3 regions of the Sporosarcina sp. Y1011 genome follow, and region 3 is predicted to be linked to each of the others. Evidence: riboswitches for the same ligand, from Rfam matches in the RefSeq annotation. Region 3 holds a riboswitch; each other region holds the start of a gene.
What was found. Region 3 has a riboswitch for preQ1 ahead of AC25Y5_RS04000 (QueT transporter family protein). Riboswitches for the same ligand answer to the same signal wherever they lie in the genome.

Region 1: linked by a shared signal. The riboswitch ahead of queC (7-cyano-7-deazaguanine synthase QueC) and the one ahead of AC25Y5_RS04000 (QueT transporter family protein) in region 3 are both predicted to bind preQ1.
Region 2: linked by a shared signal. The riboswitch ahead of queF (preQ(1) synthase) and the one ahead of AC25Y5_RS04000 (QueT transporter family protein) in region 3 are both predicted to bind preQ1.

The regions. Positions count from the first base shown of each region.
Region 1 is NZ_JBYHFP010000006.1:123,532-129,181, reverse strand. It holds gene AC25Y5_RS09850 (AAA domain-containing protein) at 1-52, opposite strand, end outside; gene AC25Y5_RS09845 (gamma-type small acid-soluble spore protein) at 375-572, shown strand; gene sspL (small, acid-soluble spore protein L) at 600-734, shown strand; gene AC25Y5_RS09835 (squalene/phytoene synthase family protein) at 990-1,811, shown strand; gene AC25Y5_RS09830 (DUF378 domain-containing protein) at 1,934-2,302, opposite strand; PreQ1 riboswitch class I at 2,715-2,758, shown strand; gene queC (7-cyano-7-deazaguanine synthase QueC) at 2,766-3,431, shown strand; gene queD (6-carboxytetrahydropterin synthase QueD) at 3,428-3,853, shown strand; gene queE (7-carboxy-7-deazaguanine synthase QueE) at 3,850-4,557, shown strand; gene AC25Y5_RS09810 (DUF2157 domain-containing protein) at 4,944-5,650, shown strand, end outside.
Region 2 is NZ_JBYHFP010000001.1:361,953-367,602, reverse strand. It holds gene AC25Y5_RS01830 (hypothetical protein) at 1-431, opposite strand, end outside; gene AC25Y5_RS01825 (MFS transporter) at 595-1,752, shown strand; PreQ1 riboswitch class I at 1,788-1,831, shown strand; gene queF (preQ(1) synthase) at 1,917-2,414, shown strand; gene recQ (DNA helicase RecQ) at 2,598-4,367, opposite strand; gene AC25Y5_RS01810 (hemerythrin domain-containing protein) at 4,472-4,888, opposite strand; gene AC25Y5_RS01805 (S66 family peptidase) at 4,968-5,650, opposite strand, start outside.
Region 3 is NZ_JBYHFP010000002.1:364,161-369,810, forward strand. It holds gene AC25Y5_RS03980 (sensor histidine kinase) at 1-909, opposite strand, end outside; gene AC25Y5_RS03985 (hypothetical protein) at 912-1,088, opposite strand; gene AC25Y5_RS03990 (response regulator transcription factor) at 1,066-1,755, opposite strand; gene AC25Y5_RS03995 (DMT family transporter) at 1,879-2,775, opposite strand; PreQ1 riboswitch class I at 2,892-2,936, shown strand; gene AC25Y5_RS04000 (QueT transporter family protein) at 2,944-3,426, shown strand; gene AC25Y5_RS04005 (excisionase family DNA-binding protein) at 3,481-3,711, shown strand; gene AC25Y5_RS04010 (BCCT family transporter) at 3,899-5,392, shown strand; gene AC25Y5_RS04015 (homoserine dehydrogenase) at 5,431-5,650, opposite strand, start outside.

The DNA of each region.
Region 1 (5,650 bases), on a different contig from region 3:
TCATGCCTAGTCCGCACCGCATTACCTTAAGTGTGGATGAATCTTGTTTCATTAGCATGCCCTCTTTCACAATCTGATAACTATAAACATTGAAAAGTCAGCATCCCTATTCAGATTACTGACTTTTCATTATGACTTATACGATTATTTTATATTGATTTCTCATTTGTAAAATGCGGCTAAAAGACGAACTACATTGTTGGTCCAATAAATCAGCAATTACCTTTTTTCGTGTTTTGGATTTTCACTCTAGACAATTATAGTGTATTTCCGAAGCAGTGTCCCATATAGTCACTTGCACCAATGACAATAAATCCCTGAATAATTATCCTGAATTGAGAGAACATAAGTATACACAAAATGGAGGTGACTTTTTGACCGTAAATAGCAATTCGAACAAAAGAACTTATACAGTATCTGGAACAGATATTGAAGACGTAAAAAGAAAAAATGCAAACTCGGGCCTAACTTATAATGAAGTAAAAGAATTAATTGCCAAGAGTGGCGGACTTGGAACTAGTATCTACAGTGATACAAATCCAGATGAAGTGACAAGGAAAAATCACATATAGCAATTCATTTTAATTGGGGGTGAAAAAATGGAGAAAGACAAAAATAACGATAAGGGTAAGAAAGCGACTAGTGTAACACCCCAAGGTTATGCAGATACTGACCTATCAAAAGATCCAAAAAGTAAACTGGAAGATGCCGCTAAAAAGAAGAACACGAAATAATAATTTGACTTTTTTGCACATTACGACATCAACTTGAAGTTTACTGCAATATAATCCAAACTCAGCCTTTAAGTTGTAGGCTGAGTTTATTTGTACGTATTACTGCCGTCCATGATACAATAAAGATTATACGATCCAAGTATATTGTGAGCGAATACAATCTGAATAACTTGAGACACTATCCGAGTAATTGATTGTTTTCTATCTTTGGCGTTAAAACATTAACAACCTCATTGTGAAAGGGGGATCATTTCATTGATTAATGAAGCAAAGTTAAATAAAGAAGCCATGCACATCCTTAAGTTGACAAGTAGAACCTTTTATATCCCCATCAAATTACTAAATCCAACATTAAGAAAGTCTGTAGGATCAGCATATTTATGTATGCGAGCAATTGATGAAATTGAAGATCACGAAGGATTACAATCGGAGACGAAGCAATATCTTTTGCGCTCAACAAGCGAACTTTTAAAAGCAGACTTTGATGGCGCAGCCTACCAACAACTATTAAAGCCTTATGAGGACCTTTTACCTGAAGTAACATTAAGGCTGGCTGATTGGCTATCTTTTTGTCCGGAAAATATTATGGACAAGGTAAAAGAGTCAACAAGTATTATGGCAGACGGAATGGCGAAATGGGTCGAGAAGGATTGGTTAGTTAAAACCAAAGAAGATTTAGATGAATATACATACTATGTAGCAGGATTAGTAGGTGTTATGCTTTCGGACATATGGGAGATGTATGATGGCACTAAAACAGATCGTGAATTAGCTATCGGGTACGGACGTGGTTTGCAGGCAGTCAATATGCTCCGCAATCAAGAGGAAGATGCTGATCGCGGTGTTCATTTTATTCCCGATGGTTGGGACCGTAACGACATGTTTTCCTATGCAACAAAGAACTTGGAAAAAGCGGATGCCTATGTAGAGTCATTAGACACTAAAAACATTCTTTTATTCTGTAAAATCCCACTTGCCTTGGCAAAAACAACATTAAAAACGCTTAAGAGTGGTAAAGAAAAAATGTCACGAGCTGAAGTTGAATCTACAGTAGAAGAAATTATTAATGAAAATTGACACCAATTTATATTAATACCTTCGAAAAAGTATAGGTAATGCATTAAAAAACATCCCAGCCCTTGTCAATATGACATAGGCTGGGATGTTTTTTCAAATGCCACAACTTTGCTCAGCTTCCTTTATTTTTTATTGTCTGTTGAATCCTGCTTTCTTGTGTCAGCTGAATTCTTTTCATCAATGGGTTTCTTAGAAGACTCGCGCAACTTCGCAATATCTGTTTCCTCACCGAATTCAGTATCGTAACTGAGATTATTAACGCCTCGACGATTGGGTTCTTTATCTGCGACTGTTTCTTCGATTGGATTAAATAAGATACCCAAGCAAGCCAATCCACTTAACCCAACCAGACCGTAAACCACCCGTGATAAAAACGCCTCTTGTCCACCAAATAGTGATGCTACCAAATCAAACTTAAAAAATCCAATTAAGCCCCAGTTGATTGCTCCAATTATTACCAAAGCCAAGGCAATTCGTTGTATCGTTCTCATTATTTTAACACCTCCCTTATTTAATAAGCAGTTTCGAACAATTATTGAATCCGCAATACCGTTTCGAGTTTTAAAGGGATTACATCATTACGAATGGGCACCATAAAAACACTCTTCCCGGTAATTGTTAAGATTCGTTATTATCTTCTGCTAAAAAAGCGTTTTAATACATAAATCATAAAAATTTGTGGAGTTAATCGGCACTAATCCTATATATTTTATGTTTCCCGTTTTTGATCCTTGGTGATGTCTATTCCCTTTATACATATGAATGTACCAACAAATCACATTTTATATATTGAAATTGATTAGGATTCAATCGGTATATAAATACTGAATAAATATATCATTTTATTTAAAGTGGAAACTACTACTAGTAGCTTCTACTCCTATGCTATTATTAACATTGTTCGAAAAAGAGGTTCGAAAACTCCCTCTCAAAAAAACTAAGGAGATGTTTACTATGAAAAATGAAAAAGCAGTCGTTGTATTCAGTGGCGGCCAAGACAGTACGACATGTCTAATTTGGGCATTGAAAAATTTCGCGGAAGTTGCGACGGTTACGTTTGATTATGGTCAGCGCCATTCAGCGGAAATTGAATGTGCAAGAAAAATTGCGGATGAGCTCGGTGTGTCGTTTAAACTGCTCGATATGAGTCTTATTAACCAACTATCTGCTAATGCTTTGACACGTGATGAAATCGAAGTAAAAGAAGTAGATGGTGAATTACCTTCTACCTTTGTTCCAGGAAGGAATCATCTATTTCTGTCGTTTGCGGCTGTCTATGCTGATGCGATTGGAGCCCGGCACTTAATAACGGGTGTGAGTGAAACTGATTTTAGCGGATATCCTGATTGCCGTGACAATTTTATTAAGTCATTGAATGTCACGTTGAATTTAGCAATGGATGGGCGCTTTGTTATCCATACGCCTTTAATGTGGCTGGATAAGGCCGAGGTCTGGGCAATGGCTGATGAATTAGGTGCACTCGATTTTGTACAGCACAAAACACTTACATGCTACAACGGAATTCCAAGTTCAGGCTGCGGGGAATGTCCAGCTTGTGTATTACGAAATGATGGACTAACTGCTTACATTACTAAAAAGTCTGAAGGTGTTTCCGAATGATGCAGCAATTTTACCCACAAGTTCAGCACTCGTTTCGTTTTGAACTTAACAAAGACATGCATTTTTCGGCGGCGCATTACATTCCAAGTGAAAATGCTGGAAAGTGCCAAGTGATGCATGGGCATACGTACTATTTGAACATAACAATCGGAGGAAATGAATTGGATTCAATTGGTTTTCTGATTGATTTCAAGGAACTCAAAACCCTCATTCATGATAAATATGATCATTCCGTATTGAATGATCATCCTGAATTTAAGTCTAACTTCCCTACAACCGAGAAATTAGCTGAACAGATTTATAATTCAATTCAGGAAGTTCTGCAGACGAGAAGCAATAAAGCAGTCTGTCTTCAGGTCATTGTCCGTGAAACGCCAACAAGCTACGTCATCTACCGGCCCAAACTGGAGGAGAACGTATGAAGATTCCTGTGATGGAGGTTTTCGGACCAACTATTCAAGGTGAAGGAATGGTAATGGGATTGAAAACGATGTTCGTTCGGACATCAGGGTGTGATTATTCATGCTCGTGGTGTGATTCCAGTTTCACGTGGGATGGTTCAGGAAAGAGCGTTTCGAAACAACCTATTGAAATTATAGAAGAACTTAAAGCAATTGGTGGGCAGTCATTTTCACATGTAACAATTTCAGGTGGGAATCCTGCGCTTCATAAAGGTATCGGGGAACTTGTTGATTTATGCCATGAACAAGGCTGGAAAGTTGCGGTTGAAACGCAGGCTTCTTTTTGGCAGGATTGGTTGTTGGAAATCGATGATATTACCCTTTCTCCAAAACCACCTAGTTCTGGAATGGCAACAGATTTCAGCAAACTGGATACATTTATGGAGAAACTGCTTAATACGACTGCTAGTTTGAAGATCGTCATTTTTGATGAAGTAGATTTCAAATTTGCCGAAGCCGTCCACCAACGTTACCCGGCTTTTCCTTTCTTTTTACAGACAGGAAACGATGATACGACGACGACTGAAAATGAACTGCTAGTGTCTACTCTACTAAATCGGTATGAATGGTTGGTTGATTTGACCGTCAATTCATCTATCATGAATGACGTTAGGGTATTACCTCAGCTCCATACGCTTATATGGGGGAACAAACGCGGGGTTTAGATATGTACTAATAAAATTACACATGGTAAGTGTCCAGAATCGCTGGCGAATAATTTAATCCACACATCGAGCAAAACAGATGCAGTTGTATTACTTTATATTGAACGACTTCAGCACTTTGTCGATATGTATTAATACTTAGGGATGCGATTTCATCGCATCCCTACTTTTATTTCTAGGAAGTATCACTTTTTAATAGTACATAGCTAAAAATACTATGTGCTACGTGATAGAGTGTCCTAAAACTCTTCATTCTTCCATCTCCCACTTGACCCTTATAAAGTTTTAACTGTTCTAGAAAATAGTCTTAACTTCCAGTGTTGCTAATGATTAAAGACGGGTATAATTAAGCATACGAGAAACTATGGAATAGGGGGCTCGATTAGATGAAGAGAAAAGTCAGTAATTCTGAATACCGTGTTCTTGAAAAGGAGTTTCGCTATTTAGAACAAGCAGGAAAGCTTGGGACGGATCAAAGAAGCGCGCTTCTATCGGAATACGAGCCTACTGAACGAGTGGGTTTTGTGCGGGTCTTGCTGGTCTTTGGAGCCATTTTAATAGGTGTCGGTATTTTAAGTTTCGTCGCTGGAAATTGGCAGGAAATACCGAAACTTGCAAAGTTCATTCTATTATTCGTTGCGACAGCTGGCTTTTATATTGGCGGTTATAAAATGGAAGAACGTTATCCAAAAACATCGCGTAGCCTTTATTATATCGGTGTGGCTGTGTACGGTGCCGGTATCTTCTTGATTGGCCAGATGTTTAACCTAAGCGCAGGCGTCTATGCGGATTTCTTCATGTGGGGACTCGGGATTTTACCGCTCGCCTATTACTTGAAAGATAAATTTATAGCTGCAGTAGCAACAGTATTTTTCATTATCTATGGATTCAATGTATGGGGTGGAATCAGTGGTGTACCTTACTTCCTTCTACTTGTCATTCCATTTCTTTTTTGGATGAATGAAAAAAGGTTCAATCATTCTAGAGGTTTGTTCATCGCTAATACGGTTTTAGCAATGACGTTTATTTTCAATATATTTATCTATTTTGATGTGCATGGGCTTCTTATTGCAAGTTCTTTCTTCGTCATCGG
Region 2 (5,650 bases), on a different contig from region 3:
GCTGAAGCCAATCTAGACTTTTCATCGTCAGCACGAATATTTAGTTTAAATGGAATCGTCACCACATGACCACCGCTAGTCCAAATAACTGCTTCCATAAAAATCGCTTCGATGGATGAATACGCATGACTCACTACAATTCCCGCTTTAACGACAGCATTCGCCTCGAAGTGATTCGTTTGAATAAATATTTCAATTGAAGTATCAGATGCGATATGTGCGATCACTGGTGATCCTAAATTGAATGATTGGTGAACATTCATATATTCAGGTTTATTCAAATCGGCAACTTGGCGTTCTGACAAATCCCTGGCGTAAAAAGGCTCGTAGTAATCCTCCAATTCCAATTCAACAAAAATATACTGTTTTTCAATTTGCGCTTCATTCTTTGTATTATCTTGCTTGCTGAAAAGTTTTTTAAGGAAACTCATTCATTTCTCACCTCTTGTTCTATCAGATCTAAGCGTAATCTTATCGCTACAGTTCGTATAATGGCAAACCAAATGGATTGTTCACAATCTATCCTTTTCCCCTTAGCTCAAACTAATGCTAAAATATAGAATGGTATCTATATCATTGAAAAGAGGCTACATTATGCGTGGGTTTGTTTACCTCATTGTATTTTTCTCGTTTTTCGACTTATTTTCACAACTTCCCGTTATGAGTCCATTTGCATTATCACTTGGTGCTACGCCATTCCTGGTAGGACTTGCGGTAGGAATCTATTCATTTTCTAACACAATCGGGAATGTCATTTCAGGTTTCATGACCGACAAACGAGGTCCATTCCTCATACTAGTACTCGGACTTTTTGCGACGGCGATTTCTCTCTTCCTCTACGCGTTTGTTTCTGGGCCGATGTCACTGCTCGGGGTGCGATTCGTTCATGGTTTTATGGAAGGACTAATTGTTCCCGCAGCCTTCACTTTCCTAGCAAATCGTGCAGAAGGTTCAAAACGTGGTAAAAATGTTGCAATTTCGGGTGCATTCGTTGGAATGGCCGCAATTTTAGGACCTGCATACGGAGGTATTGTTGCTGCTAATACAAGCACCTCCTTCATAATGGCGGTCAACGGCGGGATTATGCTACTGTTAGCAATACTAGCATTCTTCGTTCTTCGTTCTTATACATATGTACGAAAAAACCCTTCACGAGGTACTGGTGAATTCCGGGTTATTAATCTGTTCCAGCATCCCGGTATGGTTAGAGCTTTTGCGGGGGCATTCTTTTTAATGTTTTCCCAGGGGGTACTAGCCCTTGTTTTACCTTTAAAAGTAGCGTCGCTCGGATTCGATACGAAAACGACGGGGTTATTATTAAGTACATTCGGCGTGGTTGCAATTCTAATCTTTTTATTACCCATTAATCGAATTTTTGACCGCGTACGACCGGTTGTGACGCTAGCATTCGGAATTGCACTCATGGGATTGAGTATGTTGTTCCTAAGCCAAATTGAAGAATTGAATTACTTGTATGTTGCAATGGGTATTTATGGAGCGGGATTTGCTTTCCTATTCCCATCGATCAACTCACTGCTAATCGATTCTTCGTCTGCTGAATTCCGTGGAAAAGCTTATGGTTATTTCTATGCATTCTTCTCAATAGGCGTTGTTGCAGGTTCGGGACTTATCGGCTTCCTCGACCTGGAATATCGAGGAGCATTCATGCTGACTGGTTTCCTCCTGCTGGCAGTTGCTCTGTATGCGTTAATTGGCTTAACAAAAAGAGAAACTATTGACAAATCAGAGTAGGTCGTTTAATGTCAGATACGAAATGAATACCCTGTTCGGGAGAGGTTCATAGCGACCCTCTTAAAAAAACTATGGATAACGGAATTTAAGTCATGTGCATTCGATATGGCTCTTTTTTCCGGCGCCTATGGACCTCCCTGACAAATTTATGGGAGGTTTTTTAATTGGCTGGAAGAGATGAGGCAACACTGACCGACTTAACTTTACTCGGTAATCAAAACACAAAATACGTGTATGAATACAACCCTGACGTTTTAGAGTCAGTCGACAACATGCATATCAATCGTGATTATTTCGTGAAATTTAATTGTCCTGAATTCACTTCACTTTGCCCAATGACCGGGCAACCCGATTTTGCAACGATGTATATCAGTTTCATGCCAGACAAAAAACTAGTAGAGAGTAAAGCACTTAAATTATATCTCTTCAGTTTCCGCAATCATGGCGATTTCCATGAAGACTGTGTCAATATTATTATGAATGATTTAATTAAACTGATTGAACCACGTTACATCGAAGTATGGGGTAAGTTCACACCACGCGGCGGATTATCAATCGATCCATATTGTAACTATGGTAAACCCGGCACGAAATATGAAAAAATGGCAGAACACCGGATGATGAATCATGATATGTATCCGGAAAAAGTAGATAACCGTTAAAAAATTTAGATTAAAGTAGTAAACGCTACCCCAATTACTTTGTGGATTTAAATTGCTGTTTATTGATTAGAGGTTAGACTTTCTTTCTAATCATTGAATATGAGTCAGTTGTATATTCTGATAAATCAAGAGGCAGGCACTATCCCATTCGGAATAGTGCCTGCCTCTTTTATTCAAAGTTCATCAAGCGTTTTGCATTTGATAATTCTTGATTTCTTCCATGAACGGATCACCGTATCGTTCCAGTTTCGCAAGTCCTACACCGTTTACTTCTAGGAACGCATCATTCGTGATTGGCATTCTTGCTGCCATGTCCCGTAATGTTTTATCGGAAAAGACAACGAACGGCGGTACACCGGCTTCTTGGGCAAGTTTCATACGAAGTGCACGGAGCTGATCGAATAACGGATCATCATTTGCGACTTGCATAGTAACAACAGAAACTTTGCGATGTACTGTCACCTTACCTGTCAGTACATCTTTTCCTGCTTCACTAACATAAATGGTCGGAAATTGCCCATTTTCCACGCCAAGATAACTTTCCGAAATAATAAACTCTATGAAATCGGAAATGTCTTTAGCGCTGCGTCCCTTCATCAAACCATATGTCGTTAATTTATCAAAACCGAATTCAATCACTTTCTTGTTCCGTGATCCGGTTAATACTTGTGCAATCATAGCCTTGCCAAATCGTTGGCCCATTCGAATGACGCATGACAATACTTTTTGAACATCTTTCGTGACGTCTGTACTTTCACGAGTGTCAGTGCAATTGGCACATCTTCCACAATCCACTACATCCGTCTCTCCGAAATACAGGATAATGAACTTTTGTAGACAAGTTTCCGTATGGCAATAATCAATCATGGACTGTAATTTCTCCAGCTCAGCGGGAATTCTGCTTTGGTCTTGCGATTGGTCAATTAAGAAACGTTGCGTTTGAACATCCTGTGATGAAAAGAGCACAGTACAAGCACTATCGAGCCCATCACGGCCTGCACGGCCTGCCTCCTGATAATAACTCTCCATGTTTTTCGGCATTTGGTAATGAATAACGTAACGAATATTGGACTTGTCGATTCCCATTCCAAACGCATTCGTCGCTACCATAACAGCGGCTTCGTCATTTAAAAAGCGGTCTTGGCCGGATTGGCGTTCAATATCCCCAAGTCCAGCATGGTATTTTGCGACTTTCACTCCACTTCTTTGTAGGAAGTCATGCACTGAATCGACGGCTTTACGAGTCGCGGCATAGATGATACCCGCTTCCCCTTCATTTTTCCGAACATATTCTTTTACGAATTTTTCACGGTCTTGCCCTTTAACAACGGAAAAAGTTAGATTTGCTCGTTCAAAACCAGTCATTACTGTATTATTTTCACTAATTCCGAGCTGGTTGCAAATATCTTCCCTAACTGCCGGCGTAGCCGTAGCTGTTAAAGCAAGTAGAACCGGTTTTTTATCAAACAAAGAAACGATGCTACTAATATTTCGATAACTAGGTCGGAAATCGTGACCCCATTGTGAAATACAATGCGCTTCGTCGATGGCAACCATCGGAATTTTCATCAAACGCAACTGATTTTTAAAAGAGGGAGAGTCAAGACGTTCTGGTGCCACATAAAGAAGCTGATATTCACCCTGCACAGCTCTTTCCATCGTATCAAAGTATTCCTCCGATGACATCGAACTGTTGATGTATGCTGCCGGAATCCCAACTTGATGGAGCGCGTCAACCTGATCTTTCATCAATGAGATTAGTGGTGAAATAACGAGGACAGTACCATCCATCACAAGTGCGGGAACCTGATAACAAACAGACTTCCCGCCGCCAGTCGGCATAACACAAAGCATATCTTGATAATCCATAACTCCACGGATTACTTGCTCTTGTCCTATCCTGAAAGAAGGGTATCCGAAATACGTTGTTAATATCTTTAATGCTTTTTCGATTTTTACCGTCTCCTTCCAATATATGTCGATATCAAAATGGCCTTAGTCAGAAACTGGGGACTAGACGAAGAAAAAAGCACCGGGTAATGGTGCTTTTTGTAGGTTTATTTTTCAAAAAGCATACGTTCCTCGTCGCGGCTATGTATTTCATTGACGACAATCAAAGCGTGAAATTTGTGTAGTACAGCAGGGCTCAAATTTTCTTCTTCGCGCAATTGCTCAATGTCTTTCACAATAATTCGCAGTAAATCATGATCCCGTGTCAATTGAATAACTGCGTCCTTCAAGTCCGGGTTGCGTTCAGCAACTTCCCCGTAAAATCCTTGTTCTTCCGCATCCGCATGACTAATAACACGTGTCTTCCAATATTCAATCAAGTCATCTGCCGCTTGATTCGCTAATTCAAGATCTCCCTGTTTCAAGAAATCCATCATACCCTCTGTTTTACCGATTGCTCCTGAAAGTCCACCTTCATGTATCGCGCGGTGAGAGTGAAGTTGTTTGAGTGCAGGTCCAGCCATTTCAATCATCCTTTCATCTCGAGCATTTCTTTAAGAATACCAGATTTGATGGCATAATGGAATGGTTGCCGGGTTATCATTAGATCAGTTTCGTTTTCAACACGGCTTTGCCTTCTGCCACTTCAATTTCCGCGTATGCTCCATTGACAAATGTCATTTGAGGAGGCACGTGTCCAATATCTGCATTATAAACGATTGGAATACCCGTCAGCTTAGCCAGTCTTTCCATTGCATCTACATCACTAAACCCACCTTGGGCGATTCCTGCCGCTGTCCTGCCGAAAATGATGCCTGCAGTATTATCCAACCAGCCTGCATTATGCATTTGAAGAATAGATCTATAGAAATCGGAAGCATCCAATTCACAATTTTCAAGCGCCCAAACTATTTGATCATCCGCAACATATTTTTCCCGGAATGTTTTTACGTCCCCAAATGGCGTTCCAATCAGATGACGGATTGTATCAATACAGCCAGCTAATAGACGTCCTTCAAACCGAACAGGATGATTTCCTATCGTTTCCCATGCTGTTTCCATATCCAATTTAAAGACATAAGGATCTGGTGTTGCAAAATGCTGCCATTCTGATTGGAACTTTTCAGATGAATGCTGAATAATTGTATCCCCAGCGGATGCCTTAAGCACTTCCAGGAATTTCGAAGTAACTGGGTCCCATTCATCACTCCTTAAATCAACAAAATTAGTTCCATGAACTGTAGCGATGCCAGTTAATAGTGTAATCGTCAACAGCAATGTACTAG
Region 3 (5,650 bases):
CCCTCTTCTACCCTTCACCCAGTTCTTATTGAAACGAAACTTTGTCAACAGTAGGATTAATGCAATTACCCCCGCAACCCAAGTTCCATAGGCAATGTATTTAGATTTGTTAAACCAGATTGCCTGTTGACCGTAAACCCCTTCCAGTAATGCCGCTTTTGAAACGGCGACAATCCCTTCGAAATCTCGTTTAGGATTCTCGATTATTGATGGGTTACTGTCGATGTATTCTCCAGAATGGTTTCTAGTGTACTGATACAAATCATTGGTATTTATACGAAGTGACTTCGCCTCAAAGTACCCTTCCTCGGAATCAAACACGTTCTGATAGACAGTGGACACGTTGACATTTCCAGACGAAAACATTTCACCCGTTTCCACATCTTTCAATTCGTAGGCAATGTGTGAGAAGTTATAACCATCCATACCATTGATATGATCATTTACATATTGTTCAAGTGCCTTTCCTTTTTCAGAACGGACTTTTTCCTCTACATACTTATCATCTTGGAAGTTTTTTCGAATATCATCTGTTTTTAATTCTTGTTCTTTGACCAGTTCTGTTTTCAGCACTTCATTGCCAGCTGCTGTCGCCTCTGCGATTCGGTCTTGATATTGGGCTGCAATATTGGCAATTTGTTCTGCCAATGTGCCGTAACGCTCACGATGCTCTGCGATTTCCTCCTTTGATACGTTGATTTGTTTTTTCTCCTTTTCCACATCAATCGGATTCAAAACCGTCGTACTAATCCTGTCATAAAAACTTTCCATTTCTGATTTGAATTCATCTGTATCTACAAAGCTATTCCCTACAAACCTCGGACCCGTGTTTATAATAGAGACAAGCGCCGTTAAAAACAAGGCGATCAGGATTGACCAGACAACTAGAGGCATTCGTTTATTTTTCATATTCATACATTTCCTTTCACTATCCGGGTGAAGTAAGCAATCGCTCTACCGGAACGTTCCATTCCATTACCGACCAGGTCAATGATGTGGGAGAAACAGTAACCGATACTTAAAGCCGCAATGACAATAGCGATGATTGACCAAGCTACACCCCAGTCATTTTTCGATTTTGTAACCAATGCCCCACACCACCTTTACATATCTCGGATTTTTCGGATCTGCTTCAATTTTTTCGCGTATTTTACGTATATGCACCGCAACGATATTTTCAGCATTGTACGCTGCTTCATTCCAAACGCGCTCGTAGATTTCATTGATGGAAAATACACGCCCCGCATTTTTCATCAGCAACTCTGTGATTTTGTATTCAATTGGTGTCAGTTTTACCACGTCACCATCAATAGTGATTTCCTTTGCTTCTTCATCAAGAACAAGCCCGTCGATTTCTACTTTTTTCTGACCATCGTATGTCCCAAATTGGATATAGCGACGCAATTGCGACTTCACACGGGCCATCAACTCCATCGGATGGAAAGGTTTCGTCACATAATCATCTGCGCCAACGGATAGTCCATGGATTTTATCAGAGTCTTCCACCTTCGCACTCAGCATAATAATCGGGATATTGCGCGCTTCCCGAATTTTGAATGTCGCAGTAATACCATCCATATTTGGCATCATAATATCGAGAATAAGAAGATGGACATCATTCGACTTCAGTAGCTCAAGTGCCTCTATACCATCCGCCGCCTTCAGTACCTCATAACCTTCATTTTTCAAATATATTTCAATCCCGTTACGGATATCCTGATCGTCATCCGCTACAAGCACTGTGAATTTCGCCATCTTCCGCACCTCGCTTTTCTCTATGATACCAATTGTAACCGCCAAATCTTAACATTCACCTACTGTAATTATGAAGAATTTCTTAAGAACAGATTATATCGGTAAAAACCCCTGACTTCCCAACTATCGATGGGAGACCAGGGGTTTATCTGACTTCTTCATTTTTCTACCACTGAGCGTCAATACGAGGATTCCGCCTAGCAACATAGCAATGCCCGTCCAGGACGTTCCGTCGAGATGCTCGCCAACCACAATAACACTCAAAACAGCTGCAGTAAGCGGTTCAGCAAGTGATAGAGTAACGGCAGACGACGATGGAATTCTTTTTAATCCGGCTGAAAACAGGATGTACGCTACACTTGTCGTAATTAGTCCAAGATACAGTACCACAGATATTCCCCGAGCAGAAATCAGACCATCCGTTTCGAATAAAAACACAAGTGGCATCAGCAACAACGCACTAATTGAAAAGATGACTGCAACAGCAGGTACAGCGTCCACTTTTTCAAGTACTTCTTTATTTACAAGTGCATAAAAGGCAAACAATAGTCCTGCCCCAAGCGACATCGAAACACCTACTGGATTAACAACGATACCGTCTTTATTTAAAAATAGTAGTGCACACCCCGCAATCGCAAGCGCGGTAGCTGCAAGCCAAATAAGTGTCGGACGTCGTTTTAACAACAACCATTCGATGATTCCAGAAAATACAGGCGAACTGCCAATTGTAACGACTGTTCCTATAGCGACGCCGGTTAATCTAACAGAAGAAAAGAATAGATACTGGAAAATAGCCATTGAAATAGCCGCGTAAATCGTAGCTTTCCACGGCCAATTTCGAAAATTAATTTTTCGCATGATTAGTAATAGAATCAACAATGAAAAACCACCCACCGCAAGCCGTGATGCACCAACTGTCAATGGATGGATGGTTTGCGGGAGAAACGTTTGTGCAGTGCCCGTTGTTCCCCATAGGATTGCGCCTAACAACACGACTGTGTAGGCAATTCGCTGCGACATGATTCCACTGCTCCTTTTCCCTTTATATATAGAAGATACCATGTAATTCGAGAGTTCCAACACTTTAAATCAACTTGACGTAATTAGTAACTATCCACTATAATAATAAATTGTTCATACACGTGGTTCGTAACCATCCCACGCTAAAAAACTAGGAGGAAATAAGTAATGAAAATAAAAACAATGGCCATAAGCGGGATTATTGCCGCTTTATATGTAGCCGTATCTCTATTAATAGCACCACTGGCTTATTCAGCAATCCAATTTCGTATCTCCGAGCTGTTCAACCATCTTGTGGTATTTAATAAGAAGTTCTTCTTCGGCATTGTACTCGGAGTATTCGTCACAAACTTGTTTTCTCCACTTGGCATGTATGACCTATTTTTCGGCGTAAGTCAATCAATTATAGCTCTTTCAATCACGATATTTTCTGCTAAATTTATACCTGGCATTTTCAAGCGATTGGTCTTCAACACACTTGTTTTCACCTTTACCATGTTCATCATTGCTTTCGAGTTAAACCTAGCATTAGAGCTCCCTTTCCTACTTACATGGTTAACAGTTGCAATCGGTGAATTTGTTGTCATGGCAATTGGAATTCCGATTATGATGGCTTTGAATAAACGGTTAAACTTCAAGAAATTGATTTAACCGAAACAGCACCCGCCACTTTATCTACAACTGAATTTTCTAAGGAGGGCTTAGATGTATATCTCCATTCAAGAAGCTGCCGAATATCTTAGCATGCCCGTCGAACAAATTCAGAAGTATGTAAGGGAAGGACGAATCCGTTCTGTCCATGACGGCGAACAATTTCTAGTGAACAAAGATCAGTTTAGTCTTTATTTAGAACAGCTCGAAACATTAAAACACCAAATTGACGAATGGCGTAACGAACCCATTCCACCGGATCGCGACATTAAAGATGAAGATTGAGAAATCGGCTGAAAATCTATGGATTTTCAGCTATTTTTATTTAAATAGAGGACTCCGCATCGTCCTTGCACACGAATGGAAAGGGTTATGAACGGGAATACTTATTTAACCGGACAGTTGCTTTCATTACATTTTGCTAGTATAGTTAAAAACTGTTTCTACATTACCAGTAACACGAGGGGGAAGTATGAAGAAAATATCAAACGTTTTTTATATCACAATTGGTCTCATCATATTGACCGTTGGGTATGGCGCATTTGCCCCTGAAAGTTTTGAAGCAATTACAACGAATATTAAAAACGTTGTTGCATCAACTTTCGGTTGGTACTATATGTTACTCATGTCATTTATGTTAGTCCTGAGTTTCTATTTCATCATAAGTCCATATGGAAAAATCCGTCTTGGAAAAGATACAGATCGTCCGCAATTTTCTACAATTTCATGGATTGCCATGCTCTTTTCTGCTGGGATGGGTATCGGACTGGTCTTTTATGGTGCCGCAGAACCATTGTCACATTTTGCAATCGATCCCGCCACGGAAGCTCCAAATACGGATGCGGCTTTTAAAGAAGGGCTACAACAGACTTTCTTCCATTGGGGGCTCCATGTGTGGGCAATGTACGGCGTAATCGCACTATCTCTTGCCTTCTTCCAGTTCCGCAAAGGCGAACCAGGATTAATTTCAGCAACACTGAAGCCGATATTCGGGAAAAAAATGGTAGGTCCGTGGGGCGTTCTCGTCGATGTACTCGCAGTATTCGCGACATCGTTTGGAGTTGCTACATCTCTCGGCTTCGGCGCTGTTCAAATTAATGCAGGTCTTCATTACTTATTTGACGTTAAAATTAATATCTTTTCTCAAATTGTCATCATTGGGGTCGTTACTGTCCTATTCATCGGATCCGCCTGGTCGGGACTTAGCAGGGGTATTAAATATTTGTCGAATACCAATTTAGTACTTGCACTCGCACTTCTCGGATTTGTGGTTATAGTGGGACCGACATTGCTTATTTTCAATATGTTTACTGATTCGTTTGGGGGTTATTTATCAAATCTCGTTCAAATGAGTTTTCGCACAGCACCTTTAGACTCTAGTGATCGTAGTTGGCTTGACAGCTGGACTATTTTCTACTGGGCTTGGTGGATCTCATGGGCACCGTTTGTCAGTATGTTTATAGCCCGAGTTTCAAAAGGACGTACCATTCGCGAATTCATGATTGGTGTACTTGTTGCCCCTACGCTCCTTGGATCATTCTGGTTTTCAGCGTTTGGAACAACAGCCATCGATATTCAGAAAAGCGGCGTTCTCGATTTGGCGAAAGCCGATACGGAACTAGTCATTTTTGAAATGTTTAGTGCAATGCCTTTGTCTATCGCCGTTTCAGTATTTGCCATATTACTGATTGCATCCTTTTTCATTACGTCTGCAGATTCGGCAACTTTCGTTTTAGGCATGCAGTCGACAAACGGTTCGTTGACACCACCTAATACAGTTAAACTCATTTGGGGTATCATCCAATCGACAATTGCCCTCATTTTACTTTCTGTCGGTGGACTTACGGCCTTGCAAAACACCATTATTATCGCGGCGCTGCCATTCTCATTCGTCATGTTGCTGATGGTTATCTCATTTATCAAAGCTTTGAAAGTAGAAGCTAAGTTAATGAAGCTAAAAAAATGATTTGAAAAGGCGATTCCTGAGATGGAATCGCCTTTTTCTTAACTTTTGATAAGAACCTTTTCACGTTGTCTAACCATATATAAGAAGTCTCCGATCAATGCGCTCGCTGTCGGATACATGCCTGCTCCCGGGCCTACAAGAGTAAGGGACCCTAGATAATCAGTTTCAACAATAATTGCATTATCAACACCGTCGACTCCATATAACGGATTGTCAGGACCAATTAGTACCGGTCCCACACTTCCTCGCAAGACACCC